DNA from 4 places in the Micromonospora sp. NPDC005161 genome. Region 1 is predicted to be linked to each of the others. Evidence: riboswitches for the same ligand, from Rfam matches in the RefSeq annotation. Region 1 holds a riboswitch; each other region holds the start of a gene.
The links. Region 1 has a riboswitch for cyclic di-AMP ahead of ACWD5O_RS10365 (coiled-coil domain-containing protein). Riboswitches for the same ligand answer to the same signal wherever they lie in the genome.
Positions count from the first base shown of each region.

Region 2: another riboswitch for cyclic di-AMP. It lies ahead of ACWD5O_RS04745 (C39 family peptidase); the one in region 1 lies ahead of ACWD5O_RS10365 (coiled-coil domain-containing protein).
Region 3: another riboswitch for cyclic di-AMP. It lies ahead of ACWD5O_RS27845 (LysM peptidoglycan-binding domain-containing protein); the one in region 1 lies ahead of ACWD5O_RS10365 (coiled-coil domain-containing protein).
Region 4: another riboswitch for cyclic di-AMP. It lies ahead of ACWD5O_RS02575 (C40 family peptidase); the one in region 1 lies ahead of ACWD5O_RS10365 (coiled-coil domain-containing protein).

Region 1 covers NZ_JBSFYQ010000008.1:75,675-78,873, forward strand. The annotation lists gene ACWD5O_RS10360 (YibE/F family protein) at 1-1,167, shown strand, start outside; cyclic di-AMP (ydaO/yuaA leader) riboswitch at 1,334-1,464, shown strand; gene ACWD5O_RS10365 (coiled-coil domain-containing protein) at 1,469-2,488, shown strand; gene ACWD5O_RS10370 (carbonic anhydrase) at 2,544-3,199, opposite strand, start outside.
Region 2 covers NZ_JBSFYQ010000003.1:202,336-205,534, forward strand. The annotation lists gene ACWD5O_RS04735 (hypothetical protein) at 1-330, shown strand, start outside; gene ACWD5O_RS04740 (hypothetical protein) at 479-1,243, shown strand; cyclic di-AMP (ydaO/yuaA leader) riboswitch at 1,536-1,677, shown strand; gene ACWD5O_RS04745 (C39 family peptidase) at 1,904-2,749, shown strand; gene ACWD5O_RS04750 (alpha/beta fold hydrolase) at 2,915-3,199, shown strand, end outside.
Region 3 covers NZ_JBSFYQ010000036.1:25,064-28,262, forward strand. The annotation lists gene ACWD5O_RS27840 (hypothetical protein) at 1-777, shown strand, start outside; cyclic di-AMP (ydaO/yuaA leader) riboswitch at 1,159-1,330, shown strand; gene ACWD5O_RS27845 (LysM peptidoglycan-binding domain-containing protein) at 1,332-1,979, shown strand; gene ACWD5O_RS27850 (hypothetical protein) at 2,049-2,396, opposite strand; gene dinB (DNA polymerase IV) at 2,504-3,199, opposite strand, start outside.
Region 4 covers NZ_JBSFYQ010000002.1:88,754-91,952, reverse strand. The annotation lists gene ACWD5O_RS02585 (N-acetylmuramoyl-L-alanine amidase) at 1-744, opposite strand, end outside; gene ACWD5O_RS02580 (lysozyme family protein) at 793-1,272, opposite strand; cyclic di-AMP (ydaO/yuaA leader) riboswitch at 1,503-1,638, shown strand; gene ACWD5O_RS02575 (C40 family peptidase) at 1,651-2,691, shown strand; gene dcd (dCTP deaminase) at 2,778-3,199, opposite strand, start outside.

The sequences.
Region 1 (3,199 bases):
GCGGCGCCGAACCCCGAGGGCACACCGAGCGTCGGGGACGGGCCGTGCGGCACGGTGGACGTCCGGGTGAACGACGGGCCGGCCTCCGGCCAGCGGATCCAGACACCCGTGCCCGCCGGACCCGGCGCGCCCCGGGTCGAGGTCGACGACGAGGTCATCCTGGTGGAGCTGACCGACCCGACCGATCCGACCGCCAGCAGTTGGAACATCGCCGAACACCAGCGCGGCGCGCCGCTGCTGTGGCTGGCGGTGATCTTCGCCGCCGCGATCGTCGCGTTCGGCCGGTGGCGGGGCCTGGCCGCTCTGGCCGGGTTGGCCGCCAGCTTCGCCATCCTGCTCACCTTCGTGCTGCCCGGAATCGGCGCCGGCCGGTCGCCGCTGCTGGTAGCGGTGGTCGGTGCCGCGCTGATCATGTTCGTGGTGCTCTACCTGACGCACGGGGTCAGCGCGCAGACCTCGGTCGCGGTGCTCGGCACCCTGGGCAGCCTGGTCCTCACCGGCGTACTGGCCACCATCGTCAGCGGCGCCACGCACCTCACCGGCTTCGGCAGCGAGGACGCCACCACCCTGTCGATGTTCCAGGCCGACGTGGACCTGCACGGCCTGCTGCTCGCCGGGATCATCATCGGCTCGCTCGGGGTGCTCGACGACGTGACCGTCACCCAGGCGGCCACCGTGACCGAGCTGGCCAACGCCAACCCCGGGCTGACCCGGTTGCAGCTCTACCGGGCGGCGACCCGGGTCGGCCGGGCGCACATCGCCTCCACCGTCAACACCATCGTGCTGGCGTACGCGGGCGCCTCGTTGCCGCTGCTGCTCCTGCTCACCGCTGACTCGCGACCGATCGGGCAGATCCTGACCAGCGAGTTCCTCGCGCAGGAGATCGTCCGCAGCGGGGTCGCCACGCTCGGGCTGATCGCCGCCGTACCGCTGACCACCGGGCTGGCCGCGATGGTGACCGCAGCCGGCCGGCAGACCACCGCGCCCGCCGCCGAAGCGCCCGCCCCGCGACCCCAGCCCGACCGCGCCGAGGCACTGGCGGCGCTGAGCTCCCCGCGCACGGATCGGCCCGACCTCACGTCGCCCGACCCGACGCGGACCACACCCTCATCCACCGCCACCAACCGGTGGCCAGAGCCGAACAGGAGCACGGATACGGCATGGTGACACTCCTCAACGTGACCACGTCGGGCGTCCGCCCTGAGAACCGCATCACTGGTCACTCAGCGCCATGGCGAAATGACGCTTTTAGTCGGTATCAGGGCGTAGCTCAGCCGGTGGGCTCTCGGGTAACCTCACTGCCGGTTACCGATGAAGGCGCGAAGCGGCGCCTGCGGTGCCACCGCCCAATCGCCAACCGGCGAGCCGGGAACCCAGGTACGTGGGGTGAATCCGCGACAGCGGTAGGGGCCACTTCCGCCCCGAACCCGTCAGCTAACCCGGTCGGCGGTCGACGGAAGGGAACATTGTGACGGCACCCCTACGCCGCTGGTTGACACCCGTGGTGGCCGTGATCGCCGCACTGACCGTGCTCGCCGGGCCCCTCCCGGCGCAGGCCGCCCCGACGACCCCCACACCGTCCGGGCACGAGGAGGACGGCGAGCCCCAGCTGCTCAACGACGTGATCGAGCAGACCAACCGCAAATTCTCCGCGGCCAAGTCCAAACTGAACACGTCGAAGAAGAAGCAGCTGCAGCTGGCGCTGGAGGTCGACCGGGCCAAGGCCGACCTGAACGCACTGGCGCCGCAGGTCGGGCAGATCGCCGCCCAGTCGTACCGCACCGGCCGGATCGGCCCGCTGGCGATGCTGCTGGAGAGCGAAGCCCCGGACTCGTTCGTCCAACGTGCCGCCGCGCTCGATGAGATGAACATGGTCAACGAGAAGAAGCTCGCCGAGGTCAACGCGGTGAAGACCCGCGCTGAGCAGGCCAAGCTGGCCCTCGACGCGGAGGTCCGCGAGCAGCAGAAGCAGACCGCCCTGATGGCCAAGGAGAAGCGCGAAGCGGACAAGGCCCTCGCCCTGGTCGGTGGGAAGGGCTTCACCGGCGGGCTGGTGTCGGCCACCTCACCGGTCGCCCGGCTCGGCCCGGGCCGGACCGCCGACGGCGACTGGAAGTCCGAGTCGTGCAGCCAGAACGACCCGACCACGTCCGGCTGCGTCACCCCGCGCACGCTGCACGCGTACAAGGAGGTCAAGCGGGCCGGATTCAACCGGTTCGTCGGCTGCTACCGATCCGGGGGGCCGTGGGAGCACCCGAAGGGCCGCGCCTGCGACTGGTCTCTGCAGAAGAGCGGCTTCAGCCCGTGGCACAACGAGGACACCCGGACGTACGGCAACAACGTCGCCGCGTTCCTCATCCGCAACGCCGACCGGCTCGGCATCTACTACGTGATCTGGAACCGGCAGATCTGGTTCCCGGCGACCGGCTGGAAGTCGTACAGCGGGCCGTCGAACCACACCGACCACGTACACATGTCGCTGCTCTGACCCACGCTCTCCGTCGAGGGCCGTTCCGCGTGACGCGGAGCGGCCCTCGACGCGTTCAGGCGGCGGGCGCGGCCGGACCGACCGGCGTGCTGGCGTCGATCGGTCCGTCGAGCGTCGTGGCCGGCACGGCGGCCACCGGACGCACCACTCCGGCGGCCAGCCGGTACGACACCCCTACCACCGCGCACCGCCCCCGCTCCACCTCGGTGGCCAGCACGGGCGACTGCCCGAGCAGCGCCTCGACGGTCTGTGCGATGTGGATGTCGACGATGCGGCCGATGTCGTCCACCCCCTCCGCCTCGGCCCGACGCAGGCTGGGCAGCACGGCGTCGACCACCGCGCCCAGGTGCCCCTGGGGCGGGTTGCCGGTGGCTGCCGACTCACGGGCGGCCTGCACCGCACCGCACGAGTCGTGGCCGAGCACCACCACCAGCGGGGTGCCGAGCACGGTCACCGCGTACTCCACGCTGCCCAGCACCTCCGGGCCGGTGGTGTGCCCGGCGGTACGGACCACGAACAGGTCGCCCAGCCCACGATCGAAGATGATCTCGGCGGCCAACCGTGAGTCGGAGCAGCCGACGATCACCGCGAAGGGGTGCTGCCCGTCGGCCACCGCGGCCCGGTGTCCGGCATCCTGGTTGGGGTGGCGGGGTGCGCCGCGGACGAAGCGCCGGTTCCCGGCGATCAGCTCGGCGTACGCCTGGGCCGGCT
Region 2 (3,199 bases), on a different contig from region 1:
GTGGTCGCCGCCCTGGCCCTCGGCTCGGGCGCGTCACCCGCGTCGGCCGCCCCGCCCGCCTCGGCCGTCCCGCTGCCCACCTCGGTGGTGTCCTCGGGCTCTCCGTCGTCCGGATGGGTCGCCCCCACGGGCGCCGCCGATCTCGCGGCTCCGGTCGCTGTCGACCACGCCGCCCCGCCGATCTCGCCGGACGCGCCCCCGGCGGCGCCCGCCGTCGAGGCCGCCGTGCCGGCGGAGGCCGGCGCCTCCGCGGTCGGGACCGGTCCGCGGCGATCGCCGCGCACCGCCGATCCGGCCACCCGGGCGTCCCGGGCCCCGCCGAGGCTCTGAGCCACCGGGACGACGTCCCGTCACCACGCCTGTCGATCACGTACCTCCGCACACCCCGCCCGTCGGCCCGTGGCCCGCCACGGTGATCCCGGCCCGGGTCGGCCGTGCGGCTCCCCACCGCAGCGATCTTCCCCCCGAGGTGCCGTTCATGGAGACCGTCCTCTACCGGTTCCTGACCGAGGTTCCGCAGGCCGCCGCCATCTGGTCGGCACTGTTCCTGTTGGCCCTGACCGTGCTCACCGTGCTGATCGCCCGCCCCGAGCGGGACCGGCCGACCGTCGAGGAGTCCCCGGCGCCCACGGCCCGGGAACTGGCCGCCGTCGAGGCGGCGGACCTGCACCGGTACGCCGAGGAGGTGGCCGTCGCCGCCGCCGGCGCGGCGCAGACCGCCCGCCGACGTCGCGCCGACTGGCTGGCCGCGCAGGAGGCGGCCGAGCGGGCCTGGGCCGGGTACGAGGAGGCGGACCGCGCCGCCCGCCGCTTCGCCGGCGCCGGTTCGCTGCCCACCCCGCGCACGCCGCGCTCCCCGACGGAGTACGCCGCCCGGGAGCGTTACCTGCACCGCGCGGCGATGGCGGCGCACTGGCGCGGCGACCTGTCGATGCGTCAGCTCACTGACGTTTTCGCACACCGCAACGGCTGGGATCCCCGACGGCACCCGGTCGAGCAGGAGGTGCTGCTGAGCCGCGCTGTCCGGGACGGCAGGTGGGTCGAGCACCGGGCCGCCGCCGAGCGCGAACGATCCACCTGGCGGGATGCGGAACTGGCCGCCGAGGCGGCCCGCACGCTCGCCGAGGAGGCGTACGCGGCGGCGGCCCGGTTGCGGCCGATCCGGGTGCCGGTCCGACCGGCGGTGACCGCGGCGGCCCGTCCGGCGACCGCGGCGCGCTGGCGCCCGGCGCGGGTGGGCTGACCGGAAATGCCCGACCGGGCGCGTGAGCCCGGTCACACCGGCGCCGGATCGGGCAGCTGGAACGGTCGGGCACAATGTTCGCGCAAATGCGGCGGCATTCTCGACGGCCTGTCCGGTTGTCGACCGGAGGCGACACCGTAACCGGTTGTCCCATCGAGTCACGTCAGTGGCAATACGCGCAGAAATTGGCGCATGATTTCAGGTTTACGCAGGTGAACCTGGCTTGGCAGGGCCTGAGCCGGCCAGTAGTGTCGTCCCGTCCGGTGCGGTAACCGTTCGCAAGAGGCGACGCCGCGCCGACCCGCTCAATCGTGATCAACGAACCGGGGACCCATCAGTAAGTCCGGGGTGAATCCGCGAGCCACGGCCCGCGGTAGGGCGATCTTCCCGCCCGAATCCGTCAGCTAACCCGGTAGGCGGTGTCGGAAGGAGTTCCATCCTCGTGCAGCACCTCTCCACCCCTCGGTTGTTTCCCCGCCTCCACGGCGCCGCGGTGCCCCCGCTCATCCGTCCGGTGAGCTGACCCCCCGGGTCACCGCCTCTTCCGCCCGGCCACGCCGGGCACACCCCTGAGCGGTTCACCACCCGCGGACCACGGTCCGCGCGCTGGCGCCTGTCCGGATACCGGTCCGGCCCGGTGTGCCGCTCTCCCCTCGATCCGTGGAGGACCCCGTGAAGCACACCCTGAAGCGTCAGCTCCGTCGTCTCGCCACCGAGCGCCCCTACCAGATCGTCGCCGCCTCCGCCGCGGCCCTGGCGCTCGCGACCACCACCGGCGCCCTGATCGCCGGCACCGACGACGCCCCGGCCAGCCAGCACACCGCGACCACGGTCGCCGAGATGCGCAGCGACACCGTCGCCTCCCGCGGCGAGGCTCGCGTCGCGGCCCCCTCGGCCAGCACCTCGCCGAGCACCGCCACCCCGACGGCCAGCGCCGCGTCGCCCGCCGCCAAGGCCACCGGCAACCCGGACCTGACCCGTAAGCCGGCGCCGAAGCCGCCCGCGACCAAGGTGCTCGACTACGACTACCAGGCGCAGAACACGTACTACAACTGTGGCCCGGCGGCCACCCGCAACGCGCTCAGCGCCACCGGGATCGACCGCACCCAGGACGAGCTCGGCGTCGAGCTGGGCACCACCGAGATGGGCACCAACTCGGCCCTGGACACCACCCGGGTGCTCAACGCCGAGGTGAAGGGCTCCCCGTACCGGACCCGGATGTTCACCGGCGCGCCCAGCCCGGCCCAGATGGACCGGCTCCAGGCCGACGTGGTCACGGCGATCACCGCCGGCCGAGGCGTGGTGGCCAACGTCGTCGGCGACGCCACCGACACCGATGGTGGCTGGCACTCCTACGGCGGCGGGCACTACATCGCCGTGGTGGGTTACAAGGACAACGGCCGGACCGTGCGGATCGCCGACTCGGCGAACGCCGCCGACCCGTCGTACTGGATCACCACGATCGACCTGGCGAACTGGATCGCCACTCGGGGTTACTCCGCCTGACCCGGGCGCAGCCGCCGCGGGCGCCGTCCCCCACAAGGGGCCGGCGCCCGCGGCGTTTTCTCACGTGGTCGGCGGCCGGTGAAGCCGTACCGCGCGAGGTGGTTCGCCGTCGTCCCGCCGACGAGGCCTCTCGTACCCGCCGGCGAACCGTGGGAGACTGCGGCCGTGGTGGATGAATCGGGTGGTCACACCGGCCGCGGGCCGGTCCTGCTGCTGCTGCACGGAATGGGGGCGACCGGCGACGTCTGGCTGCCCTGGGCGCCGCTGCTGGAGCAGCACTGGCCGGGGCGGTGGCTGGCACCGGACCTCGCCGGTCACGGCTGGTCGGCGCCGCTGCCGTCGTACTCCTTCGCCGGGTTCGCCGAGCGGATCGCCCACGGCCTCGCCCCCGACGACCGGATCGTCGTGCTCGGGCACTCGCTGGGCGGGGTGGTCGGCCTGGCGCTGGCC
Region 3 (3,199 bases), on a different contig from region 1:
GGCGCGCCGTTCGGCGACGCCCCGTGCCAACTGCCCCCGCCCCTGCTGAACGTGGCGCTCGACTGGTTGCACGCCGAGCGCGGACCCGCGGACGAGCTGAGCGCGGTCGTGCTCGGCGTGCGGGTTCCGCTCACCGCCGAGGCGGCCGGCTCAGCCACCGCCACCGTACTGTCTACTCTGCCCACAGCCATCACGGTGACCCTGCTCGCCGGCGACCTCACCAACCGGCTGGTGGCCGCGACCGTCGGCGGCTACCACGACGTGCTACCGGCAGCGGCGCTCTCCGTCGCGCAGCCGCGCGCCGACCCTGCCGACGCTGGCGACCTGGCCGGGCCGATGCACCGGTTGCGCGACAAGCTGCACGCGCACAGCGGATTGCTGGCCTGGGCCGGAGTGGACGCCGAGCCGGACAGCCGTCGGGTGAGCACGCCACAGTGGTCGCAGCGGCTCCCGAGCGACGGAAAGCCGGTGACCCGGCGGCCCGGGGTGGAGATGCTCGCCGACGCGCTCATCCCCGACGCCATGTGGTACCAGATCCTCTCCGCCGGGCACCTCGACCGGCTCGGCGGCCTGCCACCCGGGGCGACGCCGCTGCCCGGCCATCGGGCCGAGTTGACTGTCGGGGACGCCGAGCAGTGGCTGCCGGGCCACCCCGACGCCCTCGCGGTTCTCGCCCGGGGCCGCGAGCTGCTCGCCGGCTGCCTGGTCGACGAGGCGCAGGCGTGTCAGATGACGGCCGCCCGGATTCGCCGTGCCACGCCGCCCGGCGGCCGTTGACCGCACCGGGCGGGACAGTCGGCGTACCAGGGGATGCGGCGAGCGGTGCGAAGTCGCCTGGTCGCCGCGACCACCCACCGCTCGTCTGGGCACGAACCGTCGGGACCAGCCGGATCGTCTACAGCGCCCTCGGTCACGACGTCCGGTCGTACGAGTCGCCGGGACACGTCGAACTGCTCGCCGGATCGTGGCCTGGCTCCAGCACGAGACCTGAAACGCCGGCCTGATCGGAAACGGTCCATGGTGGTCACTGCACACACTTCGATCGCCCGCAACCGCTGCGCGACTCGCCCCGCGCGGCCCGGTGAAGAAGTTCACAGGGGGTGGGCGACCGTCACCGACCGTGCCTAACGTCGGTCGGGTTCGCCAATGCGGACACCGCGACCGGCAACGCCAAATCCTGCCCCCGGTCGTCGGAACCCAGTCACCCGGGCAGGAGCGGGGGACCCAACGTTCCTCGGTGCACGTCACCTCGGGGTGAAGCCGCCACCGCGCGGCCGGGCTCCTCGGCCCGAACCCGACAGCTCACCTCGCCGGCGTGGAGGAAGCCTCACATGTCATCTGCACACACGCCCCGTCATCGACGGGTCACCACCCGCCGCGTCGCCGTCGGCACCCTGGCCGTCGGCGCTGTCACCGGCGCCGTCGCCCTCTTCGGCCCGGCCGCCCCGGCGCAGGCCGGGGTCAACTGGGACGCGATCGCCCAGTGCGAGTCCAGCGGCAACTGGCACATCAACACCGGCAACGGCTACTACGGCGGGTTGCAGTTCTCGCAGAGCACCTGGGCCGGCTACGGCGGCAAGAAGTACGCCGCCCGCGCCGACCTGGCCAGCCGCGGCGAGCAGATCGCGATCGCCGAGAAGGTGCTCGACGGGCAGGGCATCGGCGCCTGGCCGACCTGCGGCAAGAAGGGCGGCTCGTCGGGCGGCTCCGCCGCGAAGTCCGCGACGAGGAAGTCCGAGTCGACGTCCAAGCCCCGGGAGCGGTCGTCGCGCGGCGAGCAGCCGGCGACCCGCAACCACGAGCGCACCGCGCCTTCCACGGACGGCAGGACGTACCTGGTCAAGCCGGGCGACACCCTGTCCGAGATCGCCCAGGCCCATCAGGTGGCCGGCGGCTGGCAGGCCCTGTACGAGCGCAACCGTCATGTGGTCGGCGGCGACCCCGGTCTGATCTTCCCGGGTCAGCGGCTCGCCCTCTGACACACGACGCGCGGGCGCTCGACCGGACTCCGGCCGGGCGCCCGCGGGCGTGTCGAGAAGGGGTGGGCGTCAGGCGGCCGACACGGCGGCTTCGGGACGCGCCGACCAGGCCCGGCGCGCGGTCGGAACGCCCTCAGCGGGCCGGTCAGCGGATGCGGTTGTTTCCTCGCCCCGCGTCGGAGCGACTGTGGACGGTGTGCCGGCCGCACCACGGGCCAGCCGGAGCGACTGTTCAGCGGAGCTGCGGGCCGCGCACGGCCACGGCTGGCCGGCGCAGAGCAGGTTGCGGCAGGCGCCGTCCTCGTCCGGCTCATGTGCACTGAGCACGTCGATCGCGAGCTGCCAGAGCAGCGGGTCGGTCACGTCGCCGGGACGCTGCTCGCGCCGGCTCGGACGGTTGCTGGTGTCGTCGGACATGGTGGTCCCCCCTGGTCAGACTGATCTTCACTACGTGACCGCTGCGGCCGTCGCCAAACCCCTCGCCGCTGTGATGTTCGGCGCTTTCGCCCCGCCACCTGGTGCGGTCAGTCCGGCAGCAGCGGCATCTCGACGCCCGGATCACGGCCGAGCAGCACCGCGCGGGTGAGCGCCGCCGATCCGAACCGGTCGCGGACCGCGTCCACCGCGGCGTCCAGCTCGGCTCCCGGATCGTGGTGGAACGGCAGCTCCGGCTGGACCGGGTTGTCGTCCAGGTTGCCGACCGAGACGCCGATCAGCGTGACGCCCCGCCGGTCGATCTCGGGCAGGGCGGCCCCCAGCAGCGCCCGCGCGGCGGCGAGCAGCGGCGTGGTGTCCGCGGTCGCCTTGCGGACGGTGTGCGAGCGGGTGGCCCGGGTGTAGTCGCCGAAGCGCAGCCGCAGCATCACCGTGCGCCCGGACCGTCCGGCCGCCCGCATCCGCCGGGTGACCCGGTCGACCAGGCCGGCCAGGACGGCGTCCAGTTCCGCCGGCGCGTGTGGCGTACGGCTCAGCGCGTGCTGCGCGCCCATCGAGCCGCGTCGGCGGCCGACCAGCACGGCCCGGGGGTCGCGGTTGTGCGCCAGGGCGTGCAGGTGCCGGCCGGCGCCCGCGCCGAGTATTGACACCAGCGCCGCCTCGCCGAGCCGGGCCACCTCGCCGACGGTACGAATCCTCCGTTCCCGCAGCTTGGCCGCGGTGACCGGGCCGACGCCCCACAGCCGCTCCACCGGCAGCGGGTGCAGGAACGCCAGCTCCGCGTC
Region 4 (3,199 bases), on a different contig from region 1:
GTGCGTCCAGTCCCAGTACGGGCCCGGGTCCCAGTGCATCCCGCGCACGGTGGAGGCGACGGTGCCGGGCACGTTGTCGTGGCCGATGATGTGCTGGCGGTCCAGCGGGATCCCCAGCTGCAGGGCGAGGTGCCGGACCAGCTTGGCGGAGGTCCGGTACATCGCCTCGGTGTACCAGGTGCCCTGCGCGGCGAAGCCCTCGTGTTCCAGCCCGATCGACTTGGCGTTGACGTACCAGTTGCCGGCGTGCCAGCCGACGTCCTTGGTCTTCACGTGCTGGGCGATGTGCCCGTCCACCGAGCGCAGCGAGTAGTGCCAGCTCACGTAGGTGGGGTCCTGGACGAGTTGCAGCGTGGTCGCCCAGCTCGCCTCGGTGTCGTGGATGACGATGTACTCGATCTTCTGCCGGCCGGGTCGGTCGGAGAGGTCGTGGTTGCCGTAGTTCCCGGCGCCGAACGCCTCGTAGGGCGCCGGGATCCACTCGCAGGAGATGGTGCGGGGGCACTCCAGCCCGTCGGGGCGGGCGAGCCGGCGCAGTCCCAGCCGGTCCAGCCAGGAGCGCTGCGGTTGGATTGCCCGGGCCGGCAGCGTGATCCGCTGGCCGTCGTCGGTCACCCGGGACTCGCCGGCGCCGATGGTGGTGAACACCTCGTCGGCGAAGGCCGCCGCGGCGTCCGCGCTGTCCGCGCCGGCGTAGCGGGCCACCGCGCCGTACCAGGCTGCCGGGTCGGTGCCGGCCCCCACCGGTGCGCCCAGTTCCCGCTGGTACGCGGCCAGCAGTGCCGCGCCGCCTCAGATGTTGACGCTCGGGTCGGTGCGCAGCGACTCGGGGGCGGCGCCGGTCAGTGCGGCGGCGGCGTCCATGGTCTGCAACGCTGCGGCGGGCGGCGCGGGATCCTCGGCGGGTCGGGGCGCCATCTCCCGTGCGGGGCGGGAGTCGTCGCCGCGCGGGTCCTCGGTGCCGGCGTCGTGGTGGCTGCGCCCCGGTAGGGCGGCCACGTGCCGGGCGTCGGTCAGGTGCATCGGGCCGTAGCCGCCGCTGGTACTCGGCGTGCCGGCGTTGCTGTCCCAACGTGACTCCAGATAGGAGACGCCGAGCAGCACGTCGGCCGGTACGCCGTACTCGGTCGCCGCGGCGGCGTACTGCTGCTGGCGGTCGGCGGTGGGTGCGGCCACGGCTGGGCCGGCGGGTAGGGGAACCGCGGTCGCGGCGGCGACCACGGCGGCGGCGAGCAGCGCGCGCCGGCCGGTGGACAGGGTTGGACCGTGCATCGAACCCCCTAGATCTGAAGGGCGAAGTGAGGTCACCTTCGCCCCGCCCGGGGCTCCCGTCAATACCTTTCGACCTACCGAGGTTCGTGGAAGGAAACCTTCGTTCCCGGCCGTCGTCGCCGGCAATCGGTACGGAGTGTCACGGCCCCACCGGTTGCGGATCGGTAACGGTCGTCTCTACTCTGGTCATTCGTCGGGCCGACAGCAGCTCCGCCCACCCGGGCGGTAACGGACCGACACCGCCGAGTCGCTTCCGAGCGAGCCGGGGACCCAGGTTTCTGGGGTGAATCCGCAGCCACTGCGGTAGGGCGTCCACCTTCCCGCCCGAACCCGTCAGCTAACCCGGTAGGCGGTCGGGAAGAAGGAGTACGGAACCCGGTGGCTCACCATGCCCCGCGGCCGTCGTCCGAGCGGTCGGCGTCAGCCGGCCCGACGTCGATCGTGCCGCGCTCACGCTGGTCCCGCTTCACCACCGCCCTCGCCGCCCTGGTCGGCGTTGCCGTCGTCCTGACGGGCAGCGCCACGGCGGCCCACGCCGACCCCTCCGTCGCCGAGATCGAGCGCCAGATCGACGCCGACTGGAACAAGCTCGAACCGATCATCGAACGGCACAACGCCACCCGGGCCGACCTGGCCGCGAAGCGCAAGCAGGCCAACGCGCTGGCCGCCCGGATCGCCCCGCTGGAGCGCCAGGTCGACGCTGCGATGGACAAGGTCAGCTCCCTGGCTGTGCGCGCGTACAAGGGCGAGAACGTCTCCACCGTCAACGCCGTGCTGGGCAGCCGGTCACCGAGCGACGTGGTCGGGCAGCTCGAGATGCTCGACCGGTTTGCGCACAACCAGCAGCAGGACGTGCGGCAGGTGGCCGACCTGCGTGACCAACTGGCCGCGCAGAAGGCGCCACTGGACGAGATGGTGGCCCAGCTGACCCGGACCGAGGCCCAGCTGGCGGCCAAGAAGAAGCAGATCAACGACGAGATCGACCGCCTGCAGAAGCTGCGCCTGAAGGTTTACGGCAACGGTGGCGGCGGTCCGCTGCGTCCGGCGCCCTGCCCGGCCAGCTACCCCGGCGGCGGTGCCGGTGTGGCCGTCAAGTTCGCCTGCGCCCAGATCGGCAAGCCCTACGTGTGGGGTGCCGAGGGTCCGAACTCGTACGACTGCTCCGGGTTGATGCTGGCCGCCTGGGCCAAGGCCGGTGTGTCGCTGCCGCACAACGCCGCCCAGCAGAGCCGGGTGACCAAGGACGTCAGCCGGGCCAACCTACGCGCCGGTGATCTGGTCTTCTACTACAGCGACATCCACCACGTCGGGATGTACGTGGGTAATGGCTGGGTCGTGCACGCCTCGCAGGCCGGTCAGCCGATCAAGATGAAGAAGGTCGACGACGGCCCGATCCACAGCTACGGCCGCCCAGGCTGAGATGTAAGCAGGGGCCCCTTCTTAACGCCTCCGGTATAGGAGGGGCCCCTTACTAACACGGCGGGCGCATTGCCCGACGAGTGGCTTCAGCGGGTCGGCCAGGTGCGCCAGTGCTGCCAGGCGCGGCTCGGGGTCGGCCCGCGCTGCCCCTGGTAACGCGAGCCGTACACCACCGAGCCGTACGGGTGCTCGGCCGGCGAGGAGAGCCGGAAGATGCAGAGCTGCCCGATCTTCATGCCCGGCCAGAGGGTGATCGGCAGGTTCGCCACGTTGGACAGCTCCAGCGTCACGTGCCCCGAGAAGCCCGGGTCGATGAAGCCGGCGGTGGAGTGCGTGAGCAGACCGAGCCGGCCCAGGCTCGACTTGCCCTCCAGCCGGCCGGCGAGCTGGTCGCCCAGTGAGATGACCTCGAGCGTCGAGGCCAGCACGAACTCGCCCGGGTGCAGCACGAACGGCTCGCCGTCAGGCACCTCGACGACCGAGGTGAGGTCGTCCTGCTGCATTGCCG